DNA from 3 places in the Pseudomonas sp. MS01C9 genome. Region 3 is predicted to be linked to each of the others. Evidence: predicted binding sites of a transcription regulator. Region 3 holds the regulator's gene; each other region holds the start of a gene.

Region 1 (7,789 bases), 870 kb from region 3:
ACGGGGGCGCCATTTTCCAGCCGGCAGTCGAATTCGTTGCTTCGATAGGACACTTCGAGCCCGCTGCGCTGTTCGAACTCGGCGGCGAGCTGGCCGATGGCGGCCGGCAGGCCCAGGGTATCGAGCAGGGAAGAGCGCAGGTCATGGGAAATGCTGCGGATTTCGCCGATGGCCTGGCCCAGCCGGTCGGTGGCGTTCTTCAGGATACCCAGGCCATTTTCCTGGCCATTCTCCAGGACATGGCTGGCGAGTTCGAACTGGAACTTTATCGACACCAGCACCTGGCTGATGCCGTCGTGAAGCTCGCGAGACACCCGTGAGCGCTCTTCCTCCTGCAAGCTGACGATGCGCTGGTTCAGCCGTTGCAGTTTCTTGTCGGCCAGGCGGTGCTCACTGACGTTCAGGGTCATGCCGCCGGCGAATACCAGCAGCACCGCCACCAATGCCACCGCGGCGATGGCCTGCATGGTGGTGTGGATGCCCTGGGCCACTTCATCGCGGGCCTTCTGGGTGGCGAGTTCGACATCCTCCAGGTAGATCCCGGTGCCGAGCATCCAGCCCCAGCGATCGAGCATGACCACATAGGCCAGTTTGTCGGTCACCTGGCCGGAGGAGGGCTTGTTCCAGGCATAGCGCTGGAAGCCTTCGCCTGACTCGGCGCTTTTGATCAGCGCCTGGATGACGGGCAGGCCGTGGGGATCCTTCATGTCCCAGAGGTACTGGCCCACCAGTTCCGACTGGCGTGCATGCATCAGGCTGCGGCCCTGGCGATCGTAGACGAAGAAATAACCGTTGATGCCGAAGCTGAGCTTGCGCAACTCCTCCAGCACTTGCTGCTGGGCCTTTTCGTCCCCCTGTCCATCGTTGTACAGCGGGGCGATCAGGCTCTGCGCCATCTCGACATAGTTCTTCAACTCGGCGCGCTTGCTGGCCAGGATGCTGTCTTCGATCAGTTGCGCCTGCTGATCACCCAACTGGCGGTTGAGGGAAATCACCAGCACGCAGATGACAGCGATCGCCAGGACCAGGGGCAGGATCCCGAGGGCGACGATTTTGTGTTTGAGCAGCATCTGTACTCCTGTCCGGGCCTGGCGAGGGGAGGCGTGATGACTGGCATCATATGCCAAACATCCTACCCGATAGCAGACCTGTGCAAGCAAGCCCGGCCCTGCAAGACCGACGGCGTCTACGTAGTACTACGGATTTATTTATTGACGGCTTGCAACGATATTGGGCCGGCTCCGAATAGCCGGGGCACATTATAAAAACAATCGCCGCAGTCCTCTTGGACATCGGCAGGAGACACGCAATGACAACCCGTCTGGTTAAACACCTCGCCTGGTTTGCCGTGGCTGTTCTGGGAGCCTGTGCGTTGAGTGTCGTGGCCTTGCGCCGCGGCGAACCCATCAACGCCCTCTGGATCGTCGTCGCAGCCGTGGCCATCTACCTGGTCGCCTACCGCTACTACAGCCTTTTCATCGCCAACAACGTGATGCAACTCGACGCGCGCCGGGCCACTCCCGCCGTGCTCAACAACGATGGCCTGGACTATGTCCCGACCAACAAGCACATCCTCTTCGGCCACCACTTCGCGGCGATTGCCGGCGCGGGGCCGCTGGTCGGGCCGGTGCTGGCGGCGCAGATGGGCTACCTGCCCGGCACGCTCTGGCTGATCGCCGGCGTGGTGCTGGCCGGTGCGGTGCAGGATTTCATGGTCCTGTTCCTGTCCACCCGCCGCAACGGTCGCTCCCTGGGCGACATGGTGCGCGAGGAAATGGGCCGTATCCCCGGCACCATCGCGCTGTTCGGCTGCTTTCTGATCATGATCATCATCCTCGCGGTGCTGGCGCTGATCGTCGTCAAGGCCCTGGCCGAGAGCCCGTGGGGGATCTTCACGGTGATGGCGACCATCCCGATCGCGATGTTCATGGGCATCTACATGCGCTACATCCGCCCGGGCCGCATCGGTGAGATCTCCCTCATCGGCGTGCTGTTGCTGCTGGGTTCGATCTGGCTGGGCGGGCAGGTGGCCGCCGATCCGGTCTGGGCCAAGGCCTTCACCTTTACCGGCGTGCAGATCACCTGGATGCTGATCGGCTACGGCTTTGTCGCGGCGGTGCTGCCGGTGTGGCTGATCCTGGCGCCGCGGGACTACCTGTCCACGTTCCTCAAGATCGGTACCATCGTCGCCCTGGCGATCGGCATCCTGATCACCATGCCCGAGCTGAAGATGCCGGCGCTGACCCAGTTCACCGACGGCACCGGCCCGGTGTGGAAGGGCGGGCTGTTCCCGTTCCTGTTCATCACCATCGCCTGTGGCGCGGTGTCGGGCTTCCATGCGCTGATTTCATCGGGCACCACGCCCAAGCTGCTGGATAACGAAGTCAATGCCCGTTACATCGGCTACGGCGGCATGCTCATGGAGTCCTTCGTGGCGATCATGGCCATGGTCGCCGCTTCGGTGATCGAGCCGGGCGTGTACTTTGCCATGAACAGCCCGGCGGCCATCGTCGGGACCGACGTGGTGGCCGTGGCGCAGACCGTCAGCAACTGGGGCTTTGCCATCACGCCGGACGCGTTGCAGGCGGTGGCCAAGGACATCGGCGAAACCACCATCCTGGCCCGCGCCGGCGGTGCGCCGACCCTGGCGGTGGGTATCGCGCAGATCCTGCACTCGGTGCTGCCGGGTGAGAACACCATGGCGTTCTGGTACCACTTCGCGATCCTGTTCGAAGCGCTGTTCATCCTCACCGCGGTGGACGCCGGCACCCGTGCCGGGCGGTTCATGCTGCAGGACCTGCTGGGCTCGTTCGTGCCGGCCCTCAAGCGCACCGAATCCTGGCCCGCCAACCTGATCGCCACCGCCGGTTGCGTGGCACTGTGGGGCTACCTGCTGTACCAGGGCGTGATCGATCCGCTGGGTGGCATCAACACCCTGTGGCCGCTGTTCGGCATCTCCAACCAGATGCTGGCGGGGATCGCCCTGATGCTCGGTACCGTGGTGCTGATCAAGATGAAGCGCCAGCGCTACGTCTGGGTCACGCTGCTGCCGGCGACGTGGCTGCTGATCTGCACCACCACCGCGGGCCTGATCAAGCTGTTCGACGCCAACCCGGCGATCGGCTTCCTGGCCCTGGCGCGCAAGTACAACGATGCCCTGGCCGCCGGCCAGGTCCTGGCCCCGGCCAAGAGCGTGGAGCAGATGCAGCACGTGGTGTTCAACGCCTACACCAACGCCACGCTGACGGTGCTGTTCCTGTTCGTGGTCTTCAGCATCCTGTTCTACGCGCTCAAGGTCGGCATCGCCGCCTGGGGCACGAAAGAGCGCACGGACAAAGAAGCGCCATTCCAGGCCCTGCCGGACGCGTAACCAGAGGATTGCAACGATGTTCAATGACTTGAGTCGCCTCGGTAAATACCTCGGTCAGGCCGCCCGCCTGATGGTCGGCATGCCCGACTACGACAACTACGTCGAGCACATGCAAACCAAGCACCCGGACAAGCCGCTGATGGACTACGAGGCGTTCTTCCGCGAACGCCAGGAAGCCCGCTACGGCGGCAAGGCCGGGCCCAAGTGCTGTTGAACCGCTGATTGCCGGCGGATGATGCAACCCTTGTGGGAGCGAGCCTGCTCGCGATGGCAGTGGGTCGGCTGACGATGATGTCGCTGATCCACCGCTATCGCGAGCAAGCTCGCTCCCACAGTTGTTTCTGGGGGCTCAAGAGGTGCATACACCTCAGACCCCTTTGTAGGATGACCTCAGGATTTGCTTACGCCACGGATCCCTTGTGGGAGCACGCCTGCTCGCGATGGCAGTGGGTCAGTTGACGATGATGTCGCTGATCCACCGCTTGTGAGCAGACTTCCCCCCAGCATCAGTCGTTTCCGGGGGAGGGGGGCGTGTAAGCGCACCCTCACTCCGCCAGCAACACCGCCGCATCGAAGCCCACGCGCAAGTTGCCCCAGTGACGACCGCCAAAGAAGAACGGGACGTCGATCTCGGTCATGATTTCCCCGGTATCGCGCAGGTAGGTCTGCAGCAGGAAGCGCTGGACGTTGCCTGCCGCACGTAGGCCAATGGGGTCGTTGAAGATTCGCTTGTTGCGGCACACCGGCAGATCCACCGCCCTGTCGCCGGTCGGTGGCTTCGAAACCCAGCTGTTGTTCACCGGGCAATACCCCTTGCTGTCGACAATGAACGAAACCTTGCCCCCCGGCGTGCTGCGGGTGAGGGTGTCGCAGGCTTCCTGGCAGACCTGGGCGAAGCGTTCGGTGTAGCGGGTCATGTACTGCTTGGGATCGGTGCCCGGGATCAGCTGATAACTCTGGTCGAACAGATCGAGCCCCTCGTCCAGCAGTGCCTGCAGGCGGACCTGAAGGGTGTCGCGGCATTCGCTGGCCCGGGTGATGGCGGCGTCCAGCTTGCCATGGCCGAGCACGAAGCGGCCCAGCAACGCCTGTACCCGCTCGGCCACGCCGGACAGGTCGCGGGTGGCGGTCGCCGAATGCTGCATGCGCTGATCGATGGACTGGCTGTCGGCGTGGATCTGGGTGACTCGCTCGTTGATGCCGGTGTTGGCATCGGCGAACTGCTGGATATGCTCGGCGATGTCCGCCAGCTTGCCATTGGTGGACTCGAAGTCGCCGATCATGCTTTCGAAATGGCCGGAGGCGCGCTCCACGACTTTCTGGGTTTCCCGGGCGCTGTGGCTGATCTGGGTGGTCTGTTGATGGGTGGAGCTGACTTCTTCCAGCATGGCGTCGATGTTGCGGGAGATATCGTCGGTGGCCCGGCTGACGTTCTGTGCCAGGGTCCGCACCTCATCGGCCACCACGGCGAAGCCTCGGCCGCTTTCGCCGGCCCGGGCGGCTTCGATGGCGGCGTTGAGCGCCAGCAGGTTGGTCTGGGCGGAGATCTGCTGGATCAACCCGACGATGGACTTGATGCTCGAGGAGCGCTGGTTCAAGGCGTTCACCAGCGTGGCGAACTCGTTGAGGCTGCTGGAGATTTCGCTGATGTTGCCGGTCACTTCGAGCAACTCGGCGTAGGAGTCGCGGGCCATGCTCAGGTTCTGGGCGGTGGTGCTGGAGATGCCCTGGGTCTGGCGCGAGACTTCCTCGATGCGGCCAACGGCGCTGTTGCTCTGGTCCATCACTTCCTTGGCGAAGCGTGCCTGGTGGGTAGCGCTGTCACTGGAATCGCTGATGTTCTTGAGCGAACGCGCCGATTCCACGGCGATGTGTACGGTCAGGGCCTGGACGTTGCTGATGATTTCCCGCTGCTTGGCCAGGAAACGGTTGCACGTGCCTGCCAGTACGCGGATTTCGTCGTGGGTCACCAGGGGCAAGTCCTTGGACAGGTCGCCTTCGCCGTTGGCGATTTCCTCCAGGGCCTTGGTCATGGCTGTGACCGGGCGCACGATGAGATGGCGGAAGTACCAGACCATGAAGCTGATCATGCCCGCCGTCAGTAACGTACCGAACAGCAGCGCGTGGGTCAGGCTGTCGAGTCGCCCCTCGATCTGCCCCAGCAAGGCGGCGTCCAATTGGGCATTGCGCAACTGCAGCACGATGTCCGCACGGGCGCTGAGGGCGACCCAGTACAGCAACCCGCTGACCACGACCAGTAGAAAAAGGCTCGACAGCTTTTTAGTGAGGGTATCGAAAAAACGCATTTCGATAGACTCGTACAAGTCCTTTAACGTCTGCATACCGTCGCTCCTGGGCGGAAAAATCTTTTAATGGAATACATTCGACCGAAAGCGCCAAAGCTTTAGGCGGGGAAGGGCTATTTGATATCACTCTGCAAAAGTCGGCCCGATTCATAGGGTTGGAAGGCGATGGGTTTGATGGAAAAGATTTACTGGGAATTATTCTCAAAGTATATTCGCTCTCATTAACGTCCCCTCCCATGAGTGCCCTTTCTTGAAGCGTTCCATCCCTTTCGCTAACCGCAGCGCATTCTTCAAGCGTGTGCTGCCCACGCTGTCCTGCTGCCTCATCGCCAGCCCCTTGTGGGCGCAGGATTCCCTTGAGCTGCCCACCACGGATATCCAGGGCACCCGCATCACTCAGGACGAGGGTTACACGGCATCGCAAGCCAGCACGGCGAGCAAGAGCGATGTACCGATCAAGGAAGAGGCGCAGTCCATCAATGTCGTCACCCAGCAGACCCTGGATGACTATCAGGTGCGCTCGCTGAACGATGCGATGAAATTCGTCAGCGGTGTCAGCCAGGGCAACACCCTGGGCGGCTCGCGGGACTCACTGGTCAAGCGCGGCTTTGGTACCAACGACGATGGCTCGATCCTGCGCGATGGCGTGCGCTCGAACCTGGGGCACAATTTCAGCGCCACCACCGAGCGGGTCGAGGTGCTCAAGGGGCCGGCCTCGTTGCTGTATGGCGCGCTGGAGCCGGGCGGCCTGATCAACGTGATCAGCAAGAAGCCCGAGTACACCCGGAGCACCACATTGAGCGGCTCGGGCTACAGCGAAGGCGGCGGCACCATGGCCCTGGATACCACCGGGCCGTTGGGAGACACAGGGTTGGCGTATCGCTTGATTGCCGAGCGCAAACATGAAGATTACTGGCGCAACTACGGGGTCAACGAGAGCACTCTGGTCGCGCCTTCGCTGGCCTGGACGGGTGAGCGGGCTTCGTTGAATTTGAGTTATGAGTACAACGAATATTCCAATCCGTTTGACCGGGGCACAGTGTTCCGCAATGGACATCCGGTGGACATCGATTATGACAAGCGCCTGGACGAGCCCTGGGCCAAAAGCGTGGGCATTCGCGAGACAGCGACGGCGCGTTTCGAGTATGAGCTGAGCGAGGCGTGGAAAACCCGCGTGACGTATGGCTGGAACAATGATCGGTACAGCCTTTCGATTGCGCAGCCGAGCCAACTGACTGGCAATATCCTGCGCAGGGCTGCCAATGGCGCGCACTACGATGATGAGACCCGTTACGCGAGTTGGGATTTCATTGGTAAGCAGGAGCTGTTCGGCCAACGCCATGACCTGCTGGTGGGGGTCGATAATCAGGTATCCGATCAGTATCGCGGCAAGACCTATCGTGGGGTCGCGCAAGGCGGATTCGACATCACAGCCCCTGTCTACGGTGGGCTGGCAGAGCCGGGCAGAATCAATGCGGCACAAAGTAATCTGAGCAACCAACTGACATCCAGCTCCATCTATCTCAAGGACAACTGGCATCTGGATGATCGTTGGATCCTGGTGTTTGGTGGTCGCTACCAGCATTACGATCAATACACTACACAAGGACTGGTTCCTGCTTCGCCGGTTCGCGACGATAACGGCGACGCTTTCGTGCCATTCCTGGGCGTGGTCTACAAGGCATCCGAGACCCTTTCGCTGTATGGCAACTATAGCCGTTCATTCAAGCCCAACGACGTGGTCGACAAGGACAGTCGTACCTTCAAGCCAGAGGAGGGGCGCAGCTATGAAATTGGCGCCAAGTACGATCCGTTGCCGGGCTTGAACATCAATCTCGCCCTGTTCGACATTGTTAAGAAGAACGTAGTGACTACTGTCGACGAAGTCTCCGAAGCCGCCGGAAAAGTCGGCTCCCAAGGCCTGGAACTCGACATCACCGGTCGCCTTTCCGACCGCTGGGACCTGATCGGCACCTACGCCTACACCCATACGGAAATCCTCGACGATCCGGATGACGAAGGTCACCGTCTCGCCGACGCGCCGAAACACACCGCCAGCCTGTACCTGACCCATCATCTCAATGTCCCCGCCGAATTCGGCGCCTGGCACGCC
Region 2 (7,789 bases), 2.9 Mb from region 3:
CCAACCTGCATCAGGTCGACGACGCGCCGCTGCATCACGTGGCGATGCCGGACAGCATGTCCAGTTCGCCGTTGGTGGCATGTCTCGATCCGCGAGTCGATGAGCAGGTGGTACAGGAACAGATGCAGACGCCGGCGACGGAGCAGGAACCGGCCGCTGAAGCGTCGGTGGAGGAGCCGGTCAAGTAGACCGTGGTGTTCTCATCGCGAGCAGGCTCGCTCCCATCGGGATTGGTGGTGGACACGCTGGGAGGCGAGCCCTGCTCGCGATGAGGTCGGCCCAGACGCAGTAGCATTCGGATCTAAACGGCATAAAAAAACGGGCAGTCCCTGTGGAGGCTGCCCGTTTTTTATGCCCGGATGATCAGAGATCGTCTTTATCGAAACGACGGGCTTCGCGCTGTAGCTGATAGACGAAGCGCTCGACCTGGCGCTGCACCAGGCCACTGATATTGTGGAAGCGCACGCCGGCGAAGGTGGTGTTGATCCTTTCTTCAAAATGCAGGTAGCGCAGTTCGACCGGTGCGGTCATGTTGCCGAACGGCAGGGCGGCGATGAAGCGTTCGTAGACCTGGCCCAATTGCAGGCGTTCGGTAATGTCGCCCTCGAAGCGCAGCTTGCAGCCGGTAGCGGAAATATCCAGCAGCTTGCCGTCCACCGGTGACTTGAGCTTCTCGCCACCCAGTTCGATGCTCACCAGTTGCGCCAGTTTCAAGGCGGCACGGAAGGCATTGCGACGCTGGTGGTAGACCACTTCCTCGGGCAGGGCGCCGCGATAGCAGCGACCGTCGCTGGAGTCTTCGATGGTCAACGGCCCGTTGCCTTCCCATGCGATGCGCACGCCATCATGGAAACCCTCGACCCGGAACGGCTCGCCTGCCAGCAGGAAGCGTTCTCCGTCGCGGGGGATCATTTCGTCCAGGGCGAGGGCGTTCTTCTCGCGGTCGACATCGACCAGGTAACTCTGGAAGCGCTGGCTGCGTTCATGGAAGGTGATGATCAGCGGATCATGGCTTTCTTGCAGCATCCTCAGGTTGCCGGAGATTTCCAGAGGCGTGGTGAGAACCTTGGGGGGCTGCGGAGCATCATCCGCGTTTGAGGCATTGAACACGGGGGTCAATCTCCAGGCTAAATACGACTACGAATAGCCAGCATTTTGCCAGCATGTATCGCACGTTGATAGAGCGCAGGCATCGTTCGTTTCATGCCTGGCTGAGCGGGCGATGCTTGACCATTTTTGCGGTCGAGCCGCGAGCATCGTAAAGCGTCGGGATTTCACCGCCATTGAGGATGCGCAACTGGTTGGCGGTAGCGGCCTGCTGGACCTGGATCGACTGGCCGTTCTTGGCGTTGGCGGCCTGGCATTGGGCGAGCAGGTCGTTGAGCGCCGCGCTTTGGGACAACAATTGATCGCCGATGGGCGACTGGCTCGCCAGTTGCTCCAGTCCACCCTGGTTGGTGGGCAGGTTGAGGCTGGCGAGAATCTCGCTGCGCTTGCGGCCATGCTGATCGAGCAAAATGATCAATGCCTGTTTCTGCGCCAGAATATTTTCCAGCAGCGGCATGTCGCGACCGTGCAGCGCCAGGGATTCGGTCTGCAAAAGTTCCAGTAACTGCTGGACTGGAACGAAGTCGTCGATGATCAGTTGCAATAAAGTAGTGTCGTGCATGGCTGGCCTTGGGTCTTAAGCGTCCAAAAGCCTGGCGCAGGCGGCTGCCTAGCGCTGGGCTTCGAAGTTGAGCAGTTTGCTGGCTACACGGTTGCTGTCGACTTTGTAGCTGCCATCGGCGATTGCTGCCTTCAACTCGGCCACGCGGCCTTTGTCGACAACAGGTAGATCGCGCAGCTTGTCAGTGACCTTCTGCAACTGTTGAGCCTCATCGCTGAGGTGTACCGACTCCCCATTGCTGACAGTGGTGGCTTGCTCGACCGGCGAGGATTTTTCGGTTTCCTTGCTGGCGTTGGTGCGCGTGGTGCCTGTCAGGGGTGAAGAGCTGTTTAAACGATTGAAATCGATGACCATGGTAAAAAACCTCTGGGTATTTGGACGCTTGCCATGTTCTCGGCCATTCCCAAAAAAACTTTAGGCTCATTTATTCAATGAACGTGCGCACGTCTGCGCTTGCCTTGGCATAAGGCACAGTCTAGGGAACGGCGGGGGCAAGCGCCAGCTTTCTACCCGTCTCTACCGGATCGCTACATAGCCACTTCCACTTGGCCTGGGGCCATCACTTGCGCCTTGATGACGCGTTGGGAGTTGAGGTTTTTCACTCGGATCTGCTCACGCATGCCGCCGTTGGACAGCGCCTCGCCCGGCATTCTTACGGCCAGGGTGCCGCTACGGGCGGTGATGACGACCTGATCGCCCTTGCGAACCACTTCGGCCTGTTCCAGGTGCACGAGGGTTACCACCTGATCGGCTACCATTGGTCGGACAAGTTTCTGACCGATGGCTTCGTCGACGGAGGTCAGGAAGCCTTGGGTGATCTGGCTGACGTCGCGTTCACGCAGCGTCACGTCCTGTGGCTCGACGATGCCGGCCCGCTTGAGTGGGCGGGTCGTGGTGACGATCTCGCGGTACAGGCGCACCTGGGCTGGCACGAACACCGTCCACGGCGCGGCGCTGTCGCAACGAACCTTTACCGTGACCCGCCCCAGGGGCCTGGCCGGGCTCTCCAGCGAGGCAGTCAATTCCTTGTCGCACATTGGCATGCGCAGGCGGGGATCGAGCTGGTTGACTTCGATTTCATAACGACCTTCGGTTTGACTGGAGGCCAGGTAGTCTTCTACGGTGAATTCAAGAAAGCCCTGAGTGACGCCGATAAGGAGATCAGGCAAGGTAACCGGAGCATCGGCGAGGGCACGGCCGCCCGAGGCGAACAGGCAGACAGCCAGCAGCGCACCTAGCCAGTGGCGGCAATGAGTGGTCAAGCGTCGAGAAAATGTCGTTTGTGCGTTCATGCCGGTTGAATAGCAAGCCCCGTGCCGTTTAGTGATGAATGCGCGTCGGACACATTAGCGTTAGGTAGGAGTCAGGGCATGGCGGGAGTGATGGATTCGGTAAACCAGCGCACGCAGCTGGTCGGTCAGAATCGCCTGGAGCTGTTGTTGTTCCGTCTCGATGGCCAACAGTTGTATGGGATTAACGTGTTCAAGGTCCGTGAGGTGCTGCAATGCCCCAAGCTGACGTTGATGCCAAAATCCAGTCCCGTCGTGTGCGGTGTGGCGAATATCCGGGGAGCGACCATCCCGATTCTCGATCTGGCGATGGCCACTGGTGCCGGTGCGCTGCTGGATCAGAGCAATCCGTTTGTGATCATCACCGAGTACAACACCAAGACCCAGGGTTTCCTGGTGCGCTCGGTGGAACGCATCGTCAACATGAACTGGGAGGAGATCCATCCGCCGCCCAAGGGCACGGGCCGTGATCACTACCTGACGGCGGTGACCCGGGTCGACAACCAGTTGGTGGAAATCATCGACGTGGAGAAAATCCTCGCCGAAGTGGCCCCGACGCCGGAGACCATCTCCGTGGGCGTGGTGGATGCCGAAACCCAGCACAAGGCCATCTCGATGCGCGTGCTGACCGTCGATGACTCATCGGTGGCGCGCAAGCAGGTGACCCGTTGCCTGCAGACCGTCGGTGTCGAGGTCGTGGCATTGAACGACGGCCGGCAAGCGCTGGACTACCTGCGCAGCCTGGTCGACGATGGCAAGAAGCCGGAAGAAGAGTTCCTGATGATGATTTCCGACATCGAAATGCCAGAGATGGACGGCTACACGCTGACGTCGGAAATCCGCAGCGATCCGCGCATGCAGAAACTGCACATCATCCTGCATACGTCGTTGTCCGGGGTGTTCAACCAGGCGATGGTCAAGAAAGTCGGCGCCGACGATTTTCTCGCCAAGTTCCGGCCCGATGACCTGGCTTCCAGGGTGGTCGACCGGATCAAGGCCGCGGAATAAAGGTCGGGCGCGTCTTGCGCCCGGCAAATCAACACAATGAAAGAGGCGGTATCTTGTCTACGGGTAATTTGGATTTCGAACAGTTCCGGGTCTTCCTGGAAAAAGCCTGTGGCATCTTGCTTGGTGAAAACAAGCAATACCTGGTGTCGAGCCGTCTCAACAAATTGATGGAGCAACAGGGCCTCAAGTCGTTGGGTGAGCTGGTGCAACGTATCCAGACCCAACCGCGCAGCGGTTTGCGCGAAATGGTGGTGGACGCCATGACCACCAACGAAACCCTGTGGTTTCGCGATACCTATCCCTTCGAGGTGTTGAAGAGCAAGGTCTTGCCGGCGGCCATCAAGGCCAGCCCGGGCCAACGCCTGCGGATCTGGTCGGCGGCCTGTTCGTCGGGCCAGGAGCCGTATTCGATCTCGATGTCCATCGACGAATTCGAGCGGACCAACATCGGCCAGTTGAAGGGCGGCGTGCAAATCGTCGCCACCGATCTGTCCGGGACCATGCTCAACAACTGCAAGACCGGCGAATACGACAGCCTGGCCATCGGCCGCGGCCTGTCGCCGGATCGCCTGCAACGCTATTTCGACACGAAGGGGCCGGGCCGCTGGGTGGTCAAGGCGCCGATCAAGAATCGGGTGGAGTTCCGCTCGTTCAACCTGCTGGACAGCTATGCCAGCCTCGGCAAGTTCGACGTGGTCTTCTGCCGCAACGTGCTGATCTATTTCTCCGCCGAGGTGAAGAAAGACATCCTGCTGCGTATCCACGGTACCCTCAAGCCCGGCGGCTACCTGTTCCTCGGCGCTTCCGAAGCGTTGAATGGCTTGCCGGATCATTACCAGATGGTCCAGTGCAGCCCGGGTATCATCTACCAGGCGAAATGATTGGCTTGGGTTGTCAAAAAAACGGGAGTCCCTAGGGGCTCCCGTTTTTTTTGCCGGCCAGCCGGCGCCATCCCCCTATGGGAGCGAGCTCGCCCCCACATCTTGACTCGCGTCGCCTGATGAAAGCGGCAGAAAAGCGGCAGCCGATTGCCGCTTTTCTGGCATTGCCGCTTTGCCGCTGCCCGCAAAGCCCCGGTTTATGGGCTTTTGGAAAGTGGCACGACGCTTGCTATATCCATTCGTACGTACATTCTGGTCACCCAAAGGTTTCCGACATGAGCATCAGCTTCGATAAAGCGCTCGGTATCCATGAAAAGGCCCTGAGCTTCCGCGCCCAGCGTGCCGAAGTCCTGGCCAACAACATTGCCAACGCCGACACCCCGAACTACAAGGCGCGTGACCTGGACTTCTCCAAGGTGCTCGCCGAGCAGAACGAAAAGGCCAAGAACGGCCACTTCGCCTTGAACATGACCAACAGCCGTCATATCGAAGCCGAAGGCTTGAGCAGCGGCGACGAATCGCTGATGTATCGCACGCCGATGCAGCCTTCGATCGACCAGAACACCGTGGATGCTCAACTGGAACAGTCCAACTACGCGGAGAACTCCGTGAATTTCCAGGCCAGCTTCACCTTGCTCAACAGTAAGTTCAAAGGGCTGGTATCGGCCCTGCGCGGAGAGTAATCCATGTCGATCGCCAGCGTATTCAACATTGCCGGCAGTGCCATGAGTGCCCAGACCACTCGCCTGAACACCGTCGCCAGTAACATCGCCAACGCCGAGACCGTCTCGTCGAGCATCGACCAGACCTACCGTGCCCGTCACCCGGTGTTCGCCACCATGTTCCAGGGCGGCCAGTCCGGCGGCAGCGACTCGCTGTTCCAGGACCAGGACGCAGCGGGCCAGGGCGTACAGGTACTTGGCGTAGTCGAAGACCAGAGCAACCTCGAAGCACGTTATGAGCCAAACCATCCGGCCGCGGACGCCAAGGGTTATGTCTACTACCCGAACGTCAACGTCGTCGAAGAAATGGCCGACATGATTTCCGCCAGTCGTTCGTTCCAGACCAACGCCGAAATGATGAACACCGCCAAAACCATGATGCAGAAGGTCCTGACCCTCGGTCAGTGATAAGGGGCGAGTCACATGAGCGTCACCAACACTACCAGCGGTTTGAGCCTCAACGAGATTCTGGCCAACTCCTCGGTCAAGACCAACAACACCTCCGATGGTCTCGGCGGCGCGACCCAGGCAGCGACCGGCAACAAGGAGCTGGGCAAGGATGCGTTCCTGCAGTTGCTCGTTACCCAGCTGAAGAACCAGAACCCGCTGGAGCCCCAGGACAACGGTGAGTTCGTTGCCCAATTGGCGCAGTTCAGCAGCCTGGAAGGTATCACCACGCTCAACGAAACCGTGAGCGGTATCGCCGGCAACTACAACTCGTCCCAGGCGCTGCAGGCTTCGTCCCTGGTGGGGCGTTCGGTGATCGCGCCCGGTGACAAGGCTGTGGTCGACACCTCCAAGAGCCTCAACGGCACGGTGGTGGTACCGGCGGCAGTGTCCTCCCTCACCGTCAAGATCATGGACAAGGACGGCAAGACTGTCCGCACCATCGACCTGGGCAGCCAGAAGGCCGGCAACTCGGCGTTCATCTGGGATGGCAAGAACGACGCAGGCACGACGGTTGAGTCGGGCACGTACACCTTTGCGGCCTCGACCACCATCGACGGCAAGGCCACGTCGCTGATCACCAACCTGCCGGCCACGGTCAGCAGCGTGACCATCAGCCAGACGGGCGGTGAGCTGATGCTCAACCTGGCCGGGCTGGGCAGCATTGCCCTGTCCAAAGTACAAACTATTGGTATGTAGAGCCGACTAACCGGCAAAAGGAGTCAACATGTCTTTCAACATCGGCCTTAGCGGTCTCTATGCAGCCAACAAACAGCTGGACGTGACCGGCAACAACATCGCCAACGTCGCGACCACCGGTTTCAAATCGTCCCGCGCGGAATTCGAAGACGTCTACTCGGCCACCAAGCTGGGTTCGGGCACCAAGACCGTCGGCAACGGCGTGCGTCTGGCCAACGTCTCCCAGCAGTTCGGCCAGGGTGATGTGAACAACACCGGCAACGTGCTGGACATGGGTATCCAGGGCCAGGGCTTCTTTGTCCTGAGCAACGACGGTTCCCTGAGCTACACCCGTGCCGGTACCTTCAAGACCGACAAGGAAGGCTACATCACCAACAGCGATGGCACTGCACGCCTGCAAGGCTATGGCGTGGACGCCAACGGCAAGATCCTCAACGGTATCCTGACCGACCTGCGCATCGACACCTCGAACCTGCCGCCGCAGGCCACCAGCCTGGTTTCGTCGACGATCAACCTGAATTCGACGGCCACGCCGATTGACCAGACCAACCCGGCCTTGGAGTTCGATCCGACCGATACGGCCACGTTTACGAAACAGTTCACTACACCGGTCTACGACACTCAGGGTAACCAGCACTCCATGGATCAGTACATGGTCAAAACGGGTGCCAATACCTGGGACGTCTATACCCTGATCGATGGTCGTAACCTGAATGGCAGCGCGCCGGTCGCTCCCAACGCTCCGGTTCCTTCGACGATGACCTTCGATTCGAGTGGCAAGCTGGTCCAGGTCAGCACTCCGCCCGCGACCATCAACAGCGATCTGGTACTCACAGGCTGGGTGCCCGGTACCGTGACCAACGGTGTGTGGACCGCGAACGGCGCCGGTTCGTCGACTATTACGGTCTCCATGGCCAACACCACCCAGTTCAACGCCGACACCGCACGGTCGATCCCGACCCAGAACGGCTATGCCACCGGCCAGATCACCAACCTGACCATCGACGGCAGCGGTGTATTGCTGGCCAACTTCAGCAACAACCAGACCAAGCCCATCGGCCAGATCTCCCTTGC
Region 3 (7,789 bases):
CGGTGACGGTTTGGTGGCGCAATTGCCATCACTGTTGTTATCCACAGCCGCGGCGATCATGGTGACCCGTGCCTCGGGCTCCGAAGACATGGGCAAGCAGATCGGCCGGCAGATGTTCGCCTCGCCCAAGGCCCTGGCCGTGGCCGCCGGCCTGATGGCGGTGATGGGCCTGGTGCCGGGCATGCCGCACGTTTCCTTCCTGACCATGGCTGCCGTGGCCGCGGGCGGCGCCTATCTGTTCTGGAAGAAACAGAACGAGCAGAAGGTCCAGGCCCTGCAGGAGGTCAAGCGCCAGCAGGAATTGCTGCCATCGCCGGCCCGTGCCATGGAAACCAAGGAGCTGGGCTGGGACGACGTGACCCCCATCGACATGATCGGCCTGGAAGTCGGTTACCGCCTGATCCCGCTGGTCGACCGCAACCAGGGCGGCCAGTTGCTGGCACGGATCAAGGGCGTGCGCAAGAAGCTGTCCCAGGACCTGGGTTTCCTGATGCCCACCGTGCATATCCGTGACAACCTCGACCTGGCCCCAAGCGCCTATCGCCTGACCTTGATGGGGGTGATCCTGGCGGAAGCCGAGATCTATCCGGACCGCGAATTGGCCATCAACCCGGGGCAGGTCTATGGTTCGCTCAACGGCATCACCGCCAAGGATCCGGCTTTCGGTCTCGAGGCGGTGTGGATCGAAATCAGCCAGCGAGCCCAGGCCCAGTCCCTCGGCTACACCGTGGTGGACGCCAGTACCGTGGTCGCGACCCATTTGAACCAGATTCTGTACAAGCACTCCAGCGAGCTGATTGGCCACGAGGAAGTCCAGCAATTGCTGCAGGTACTGGCCAAGGGCTCTCCGAAACTGGCCGAAGAGCTGGTGCCTGGCGTGGTTTCGTTGTCTCAGTTGCTCAAGGTGCTGCAAGCGCTGCTGGCCGAACAGGTACCGGTTCGCGACATTCGCAGCATTGCCGAAGCGATCGCCAACAACGCTTCCAAGAGTCAAGATACCGCCGCCCTGGTGGCTGCAGTGCGGGTCGGCGTGTCCCGTGCAATCGTCCAAAGCATTGTAGGTACTGAGTCCGAGCTGCCTGTGATCACGCTGGAGCCAAGGTTGGAACAGATATTGCTCAATAGTCTTCAGAAGGCAGGACAAGGCTCGGAAGAGGGTGTTCTGCTGGAGCCAAGCATGGCCGAGAAGCTGCAGCGTTCGTTGATCGAGGCAGCCCAGCGGCAGGAAATGCAAGGTCAACCGGTGATCCTGCTGGTGGCAGGTCCGATTCGCGCGATGCTCTCGCGCTTCGGCCGCCTCGCAGTCCCGGGCCTGCATGTGCTGGCTTACCAGGAAATACCGGACAACAAGCAAGTGACCATTGTTGCGACAGTAGGGCCCAACGGCTGAGGTAGTGGTTTATGCAAGTGAAGCGTTTTTTCGCCGCCGATATGCGTCAGGCCATGAAACTGGTTCGTGACGAGCTGGGCGCCGAAGCAGCCATCATCGGCAACCGCCGGATCGCCGGCGGTGTCGAGCTGACGGCGGCCCTGGACTACAAATTGTCTGCGTTGGCCCCGCGGGTTCCGAACATGGAACTTGAGGATGAGCTGCGCAAGACCCAGTCGCGCATCGCCAGTGCCCAGGCCGAATTGAGCCTGCGCAGCAGCGAAGGCGAGGCCGCCGCCGGCACCAATCGTCAATTGTTCGCCGGCCAGCCGCTGACTGCCGGCCTGCCCTTGACCGCTGCCGAGCCGCTGATCGAGCCGACCCCGGCCGAGCCGCGTCGTCCGGCCCCGGCTCCGGCCGCGCCCGCCCCGGGTATCGACCCACGGGCCCTGGATTCGATGCGTTTCGAGCTCAACAGCCTGCGCGAGCTGATGGAAGTCCAGCTCGGCTCCCTGGCCTGGAACCAGCTGCAAGGCAGCCGCCCGGCCCAGGCCAACCTGTGGCGTCGCCTGCAACGCATCGGCCTGTCCGGTCCGTTGGCCCGCGACCTGCTGGCGCTGATCAACGATATCGAGGAGCCTCGCCAGGCCTGGCGCATGCTGCTGGCGCACCTGGCGCGGATGATCGCCACGCCGGAAGTCGAGCCGCTGGAAGAGGGCGGGGTGATTGCGATGGTCGGTCCGGCCGGCATGGGCAAGACCACCACCCTGGCCAAGCTGGCCGCCCGTTATGTGCTCAAGTACGGTTCCCAGAGCATTGCCCTGGTGAGCATGGACAGTTTCCGCATCGGCGCCCAGGAGCAACTCAAGACCCTGGGTCGGATCCTCAATGTGTCGGTGACCCACGTGGACCCGGGCCAATCCCTGGCCCAGGCGCTGGAGCCGCTGCTGCGCAAGCGTGTCGTGCTGATCGATACCGCCGGCCTGCAAGCCAGCGACCCGGCCCTGCGCATGCAGCTTGAAAGCCTGGCCGGTCGCGGTATACGGTCAAAAAATTATCTCGTGTTGGCAACCACCAGCCAGAAACAGGTTCTAACGGCCGCTTATCACAGCTACAAACGCTGTGGTCTGGCCGGTTGCATCCTGACCAAGCTGGACGAAACGGCAAGCCTGGGCGAGGTGTTGAGCCTGGCGATCGGTCACGATCTGCCGGTGGCGTACCTGACCGATGGGCCGCGGATCCCGGATGATTTGCATCTGCCGCGTCGTCATCAACTGGTCAGTCGCGCCGTGAGTGTGCAAATGCAGGACGAACCCAGCGAAGAAGCCATGGCTGACATGTTCGCTGATATCTACCACAGCCCTACCAAGCAGGTCGGCTGAGGTAATCATGAATATTTTTTGTACCTACATCGATGGTCTGCCATGCAATGTTCAGTATGAACGCGCAGCCAGTAATGTGGCCTCCGTCTAAGTAAGACAAGGTAAAGAACGAACATGGGCAGCATGCATCCCGTACAGGTGATCGCGGTGACCGGCGGCAAAGGTGGCGTCGGCAAGACTAACGTGTCAGTGAACTTGTCCCTGGCTCTGGCAGAGCTTGGCCGACGGGTCATGCTGCTGGACGCCGACCTGGGCCTGGCGAACGTCGACGTGCTGCTGGGGCTTACCCCCAAGCGCACCCTGGCGGACGTCATCGAAGGTCGCTGCGAATTGCGCGACGTGCTGCTGCAAGGGCCCGGCGGGATTCGCATCGTGCCGGCCGCCTCCGGCACCCAGAGCATGGTTCATCTGACCCCGGCCCAGCACGCCGGCCTGATCCAGGCATTCAGCGACATTGGCGATAACCTCGATGTGCTGGTGATCGATACCGCGGCCGGTATCGGTGACTCGGTCGTCAGTTTCGTACGCGCCGCCCAGGAGGTGTTGCTGGTGGTCTGCGACGAACCGACGTCCATCACCGACGCCTATGCCCTGATCAAGCTACTGAACCGCGACTATGGCATGAACCGCTTCCGCGTCCTGGCCAACATGGCCCAGAGCCCACAGGAGGGACGCAACCTGTTCGCCAAGTTGACCAAGGTCACGGATCGCTTCCTGGACGTTGCGCTTCAATACGTGGGGGCCGTGCCCTACGACGAAAGCGTACGCAAGGCCGTCCAGAAGCAACGTGCCGTCTATGAAGCCTTTCCACGTTCCAAATGCGCGCTGGCGTTCAAGGCGATCGCCCAGAAGGTCGATACCTGGCCACTGCCGGCCAACCCACGCGGGCATCTGGAATTTTTCGTCGAGCGTCTCGTGCAACAAACAGCAGGGCCCGTGTTATGACAGCCAGCGGTTACAACCATCTCTACAAGAAATCGGCACGGGACGCCCAATACGAATTGATCGAGCGTTACGCGCCCCTGGTCAAGCGCATTGCCTATCACTTGCTGGCGCGCCTGCCGGCCAGTGTCCAGGTCGAAGACCTGATCCAGGCAGGCATGATCGGCCTGCTCGAAGTGGCGAACAAATACGACGCCAGCAAGGGGGCCAGTTTCGAGACCTATGCCGGTATCCGCATTCGTGGCGCGATGCTCGATGAGGTCCGCAAGGGCGATTGGGCACCGCGTTCGGTACACCGTAATACCCGCATGGTCAGTGACGCGATTCGCGCCATCGAATCTAAAACCGGACGTGACGCTAAAGATCACGAGGTTGCGGCCGAACTCCAGTTGAGTCTCGACGATTATTACGGGATTTTGAACGATACCCTGGGCAGCCGCCTGTTCAGTTTCGACGACCTGTTGCAGGACGGCGAGCACGAAGGGCTGCATGAGGATGGCGCAAGTGCCTATATGGAGCCGTCGCGTGACCTGGAAGATGAACGCTTCCAGAGTGCGTTGGCGGATGCGATTGCCAATTTGCCGGAGCGTGAGCGACTGGTCTTGGCGCTGTACTACGACGAAGAGCTGAACCTCAAGGAAATCGGTGAGGTCCTGGGGGTCAGCGAATCGCGGGTCAGCCAGTTACACAGCCAGTGCGCGGCCCGTTTGCGGGGGCGTTTGGGGGAGTGGCGAGCGCGCTGACAGCGGGCAGGGGAGCGCAGCGGACGAGGTTGGCGGGGCAAGTTCCCATCAGTCGCCGTACGGTGCGCACCGGACCGTTGTCGAGTGTTGTGCCGGATTGATTGAAATGGCGCGTTCAGGTGCTGGACACGTTTAAGACTGCTTGGAGGTCGAATTGGACAAGAACATGAAAATCCTCATCGTTGACGATTTTTCAACGATGCGGCGGATCATTAAGAACCTGTTGCGTGACCTTGGGTTCACCAACACGGTTGAGGCCGACGATGGCACCACCGCCATCCCGGTCCTCAACAGCGGGAGCATCGACTTTCTGGTGACTGACTGGAACATGCCCGGCATGACCGGTATCGACTTGCTGCGTCATGTACGCGCCGATGAAAAACTCAAGCACCTTCCCGTGCTGATGGTCACCGCCGAAGCCAAGCGCGAGCAGATCATCGAAGCGGCCCAGGCCGGTGTGAACGGCTATGTGGTCAAACCCTTCACGGCCCAGGCGTTGAAAGAGAAGATCGAGAAAATCTTCGAACGCATCGGTTAATGGCGCCACGGGGGAGCTATGGAGCATAACGAATCTTCAATGGGCGATTTCGAATCGACCCTGAAAAAACATGCCCGCGAACTGGTCGATAGCCTTGAAAAAGGCCGCTTCGGCGACGCTGTCCAGATGATCCACGAGCTCAACCAGACCCGGGATCGTGGTCTGTACCAGGAAGTCGGCAAGCTCACCCGTGAACTGCACAGCGCAATCGTCAATTTCCAGATCGACCCGAACATGCCGCAGGCCGAGGAGGTCTCGCAGATCACCGACGCGACCGAGCGCCTGTCCTACGTGGTCAAGCTGACCGAGGCCGCGGCCAACCGCACCATGGACCTGGTGGAAAGCGCTACGCCCCTGGTCAACGGCCTGGGCGACGAAGCCCAGGCCTTGAGCGCCGATTGGGGCCGGTTCATGCGGCGGGAAGTCGGGGCCCAGGAATTCCGGGAGCTGGCTCGCCGTGTCGACGGTTTTCTGACACGCAGCAGCGCCGACAACCGCGCCGTGGCGAACAACCTCAACGACATTCTGCTGGCCCAGGACTATCAGGACCTGACCGGGCAGGTGATCAAGCGCGTGACCCAACTGGTCACCGAAGTCGAAAGCAATCTGCTCAAACTCGTGCTCATGGCCAGTCAGGTGGACCGCTTTGCGGGCATCGAACATGACCGTGCGGCGATGCTCGCTGAAAAAGATCCAAAAAAACATCTCTCCCAGGGTGAAGGTCCGCAAATTCATGCCGATAAAAGAGAAGACGTTGTATCCGGTCAGGACGACGTGGACGATTTGTTGTCCAGCCTTGGATTTTGAGTTTGTAGGTCGTGATAACGGTTAATACCGATCGCGCCGTGCCCCACAAGGCGCAAGACCCAGGCACGAGGAGTGTGGTTTGGTCTTACCAAATGAACGACGAGTAACGACGGATTGCGCCTTGTGGGGCGCACCCCGAGAGGTTGGAGTCCAGAGCGCGCCATGCTGCGTTGCAAGCCTTGCCGGGCACGCTCACGACACCAATGCGATCCGGGATTAACCGTCATCACGACCTACCTGTTTTAGGAGCAGCCATTAATGAGCTTCGGCGCCGATGAAGAGATCCTTCAGGATTTCCTGGTTGAGGCCGGCGAGATTCTAGAGCAACTGTCCGAACAACTGGTCGAGCTGGAAAGCCGGCCTGACGATGCGGATCTGCTCAATGCAATTTTTCGCGGTTTCCACACTGTAAAAGGAGGCGCCGGCTTCCTCCAGCTCAACGAGCTGGTGGAGTGCTGTCACATTGCCGAGAACGTGTTCGACATCCTGCGCAAGGGTGAGCGTCGCGTTGACTCGGAGCTGATGGACGTGGTGCTTGAAGCACTGGATGCGGTCAACAGCATGTTCAGCGAAGTGCGCGAGCGCTCGCCCATTACCCCTGCCACGCCTGAGCTGCTCGCCGCGCTGTCGCGCCTGGCCGAGCCGCAATCGGCCGACGAAGCCGCTCCGGCTGAAGAACCCGCTGTCGAAGAGCCTGTCGCCGAAGAACCGGTGGCGCAAGAGTCGGGCGATATCACCGATAACGAATTCGAACAACTGCTGGACTCCCTGAGCGCCGTCAAGGCTGAAGCCCAGGTCCAGGCCCCGGTAGCGCCAGCGGCGCAAGCCGCCGATGGCACGGCCAGCGACGAAATCACCGATGCCGAGTTCGAGTCGCTGCTCGACCAGCTCCACGGCAAGGGCCAGTTCGCCCCGGATGCCGTCGCCCCGACGCCAACACCTGCGGCCCCCAGCGCGGCAGGCGACAACTCCGACATCACCGACGATGAATTCGAAGCGCTACTCGACCAGTTGCATGGCAAGGGCACGTTCGCCGTTGACGCGCTGGAGTCGGCCATCGCTTCTGCACCGGGCTCGGACAAACCATCCGCCGCGGCGGCCGGCAGCGACCTGATCACTGACCAGGAATTCGAATCGCTGCTCGACGAACTGCACGGCAAAGGCAAGTTCAGCGAAGTCGGTACCGCCACTGCCGCATCGACGGCCGCGCCGGCCGCCAAGGCTGCGCCCAAGCCCGCTGCCAAGGCGCCGGAAAGCAAGGCGCCCCAAGCCAAGGCCGAGACGCCTGCGCCGGCGGCCGCGGCCAAGCCAGCCGCCCCGGCACCTGCTCGCGCAGCCGCTGCCGCGCCAGCGGAAAAACCGACCAGCGAAGCCGAGACAACCGTTCGGGTCGACACCGCGCGCCTGGACGAGATCATGAACATGGTCGGCGAACTGGTGCTGGTGCGTAACCGTCTGGTGCGCCTGGGCCTCAACAGCCAGGACGAAGCCATGTCCAAGGCGGTGTCGAATCTCGACGTGGTCACCGCCGACCTGCAGACCGCGGTCATGAAGACCCGGATGCAGCCGATCAAGAAAGTCTTCGGGCGCTTCCCGCGCCTGGTACGAGACCTGGCTCGCCAGCTCAAGAAAGAAATCAACCTGGAACTGGTGGGTGAAGAAACCGACCTGGACAAGAACCTCGTCGAGGCCTTGGCCGACCCGCTGGTCCACTTGGTGCGCAACGCGGTCGACCACGGCATCGAGTCGCCGGAAGAGCGCGAGGCCGCCGGCAAGGTCCGCAGCGGCAAGGTGATCCTGGCCGCCGAGCAGGAGGGTGATCACATCCTGCTGTCGATCTCCGACGACGGCAAGGGCATGGACCCCGAGATATTGCGGGCCATCGCAGTGAAACGCGGTGTGATGGACAAGGATGCCGCCGACCGCCTCAGCGACACCGAGTGCTACAACCTGATCTTCGCCCCGGGGTTCTCCACCAAGACCGAGATTTCCGACGTATCGGGCCGTG

What was found. The regulator FliA, encoded in region 3, starts transcription of late flagellar genes. The targets are predictions, from matches to a motif close to CTAAAGTTTNNNNNNNNNNNGCCGNTAA.
Region 1: AC1M7R_RS23005 (methyl-accepting chemotaxis protein) is a predicted target of FliA. The motif match lies at 5,751-5,778, and genes of this name have one in related genera.
Region 2: flgM (flagellar biosynthesis anti-sigma factor FlgM) is a predicted target of FliA. The motif match lies at 2,060-2,087, and genes of this name have one in related genera.

What each region holds. Positions count from the first base shown of each region.
Region 1 is NZ_CM177073.1:5,057,646-5,065,434, forward strand. It holds gene AC1M7R_RS22990 (cache domain-containing protein) at 1-1,070, opposite strand, end outside; gene AC1M7R_RS22995 (carbon starvation CstA family protein) at 1,310-3,370, shown strand; gene AC1M7R_RS23000 (YbdD/YjiX family protein) at 3,387-3,584, shown strand; gene AC1M7R_RS23005 (methyl-accepting chemotaxis protein) at 3,916-5,712, opposite strand; gene AC1M7R_RS23010 (TonB-dependent siderophore receptor) at 5,927-7,789, shown strand, end outside.
Region 2 is NZ_CM177073.1:964,606-972,394, reverse strand. It holds gene AC1M7R_RS04530 (MFS transporter) at 1-188, shown strand, start outside; gene AC1M7R_RS04525 (flagellar brake protein) at 364-1,110, opposite strand; gene AC1M7R_RS04520 (flagella synthesis protein FlgN) at 1,202-1,669, opposite strand; gene flgM (flagellar biosynthesis anti-sigma factor FlgM) at 1,718-2,023, opposite strand; gene flgA (flagellar basal body P-ring formation chaperone FlgA) at 2,197-2,961, opposite strand; gene AC1M7R_RS04505 (chemotaxis protein CheV) at 3,040-3,966, shown strand; gene cheR (protein-glutamate O-methyltransferase CheR) at 4,020-4,847, shown strand; gene flgB (flagellar basal body rod protein FlgB) at 5,123-5,530, shown strand; gene flgC (flagellar basal body rod protein FlgC) at 5,534-5,977, shown strand; gene flgD (flagellar hook assembly protein FlgD) at 5,993-6,715, shown strand; gene flgE (flagellar hook protein FlgE) at 6,744-7,789, shown strand, end outside.
Region 3 is NZ_CM177073.1:4,186,938-4,194,726, forward strand. It holds gene flhA (flagellar biosynthesis protein FlhA) at 1-1,390, shown strand, start outside; gene flhF (flagellar biosynthesis GTPase FlhF) at 1,402-2,751, shown strand; gene fleN (flagellar synthesis regulator FleN) at 2,866-3,696, shown strand; gene fliA (RNA polymerase sigma factor FliA) at 3,693-4,436, shown strand; gene AC1M7R_RS19110 (chemotaxis response regulator CheY) at 4,603-4,974, shown strand; gene AC1M7R_RS19115 (protein phosphatase CheZ) at 4,993-5,781, shown strand; gene AC1M7R_RS19120 (chemotaxis protein CheA) at 6,040-7,789, shown strand, end outside.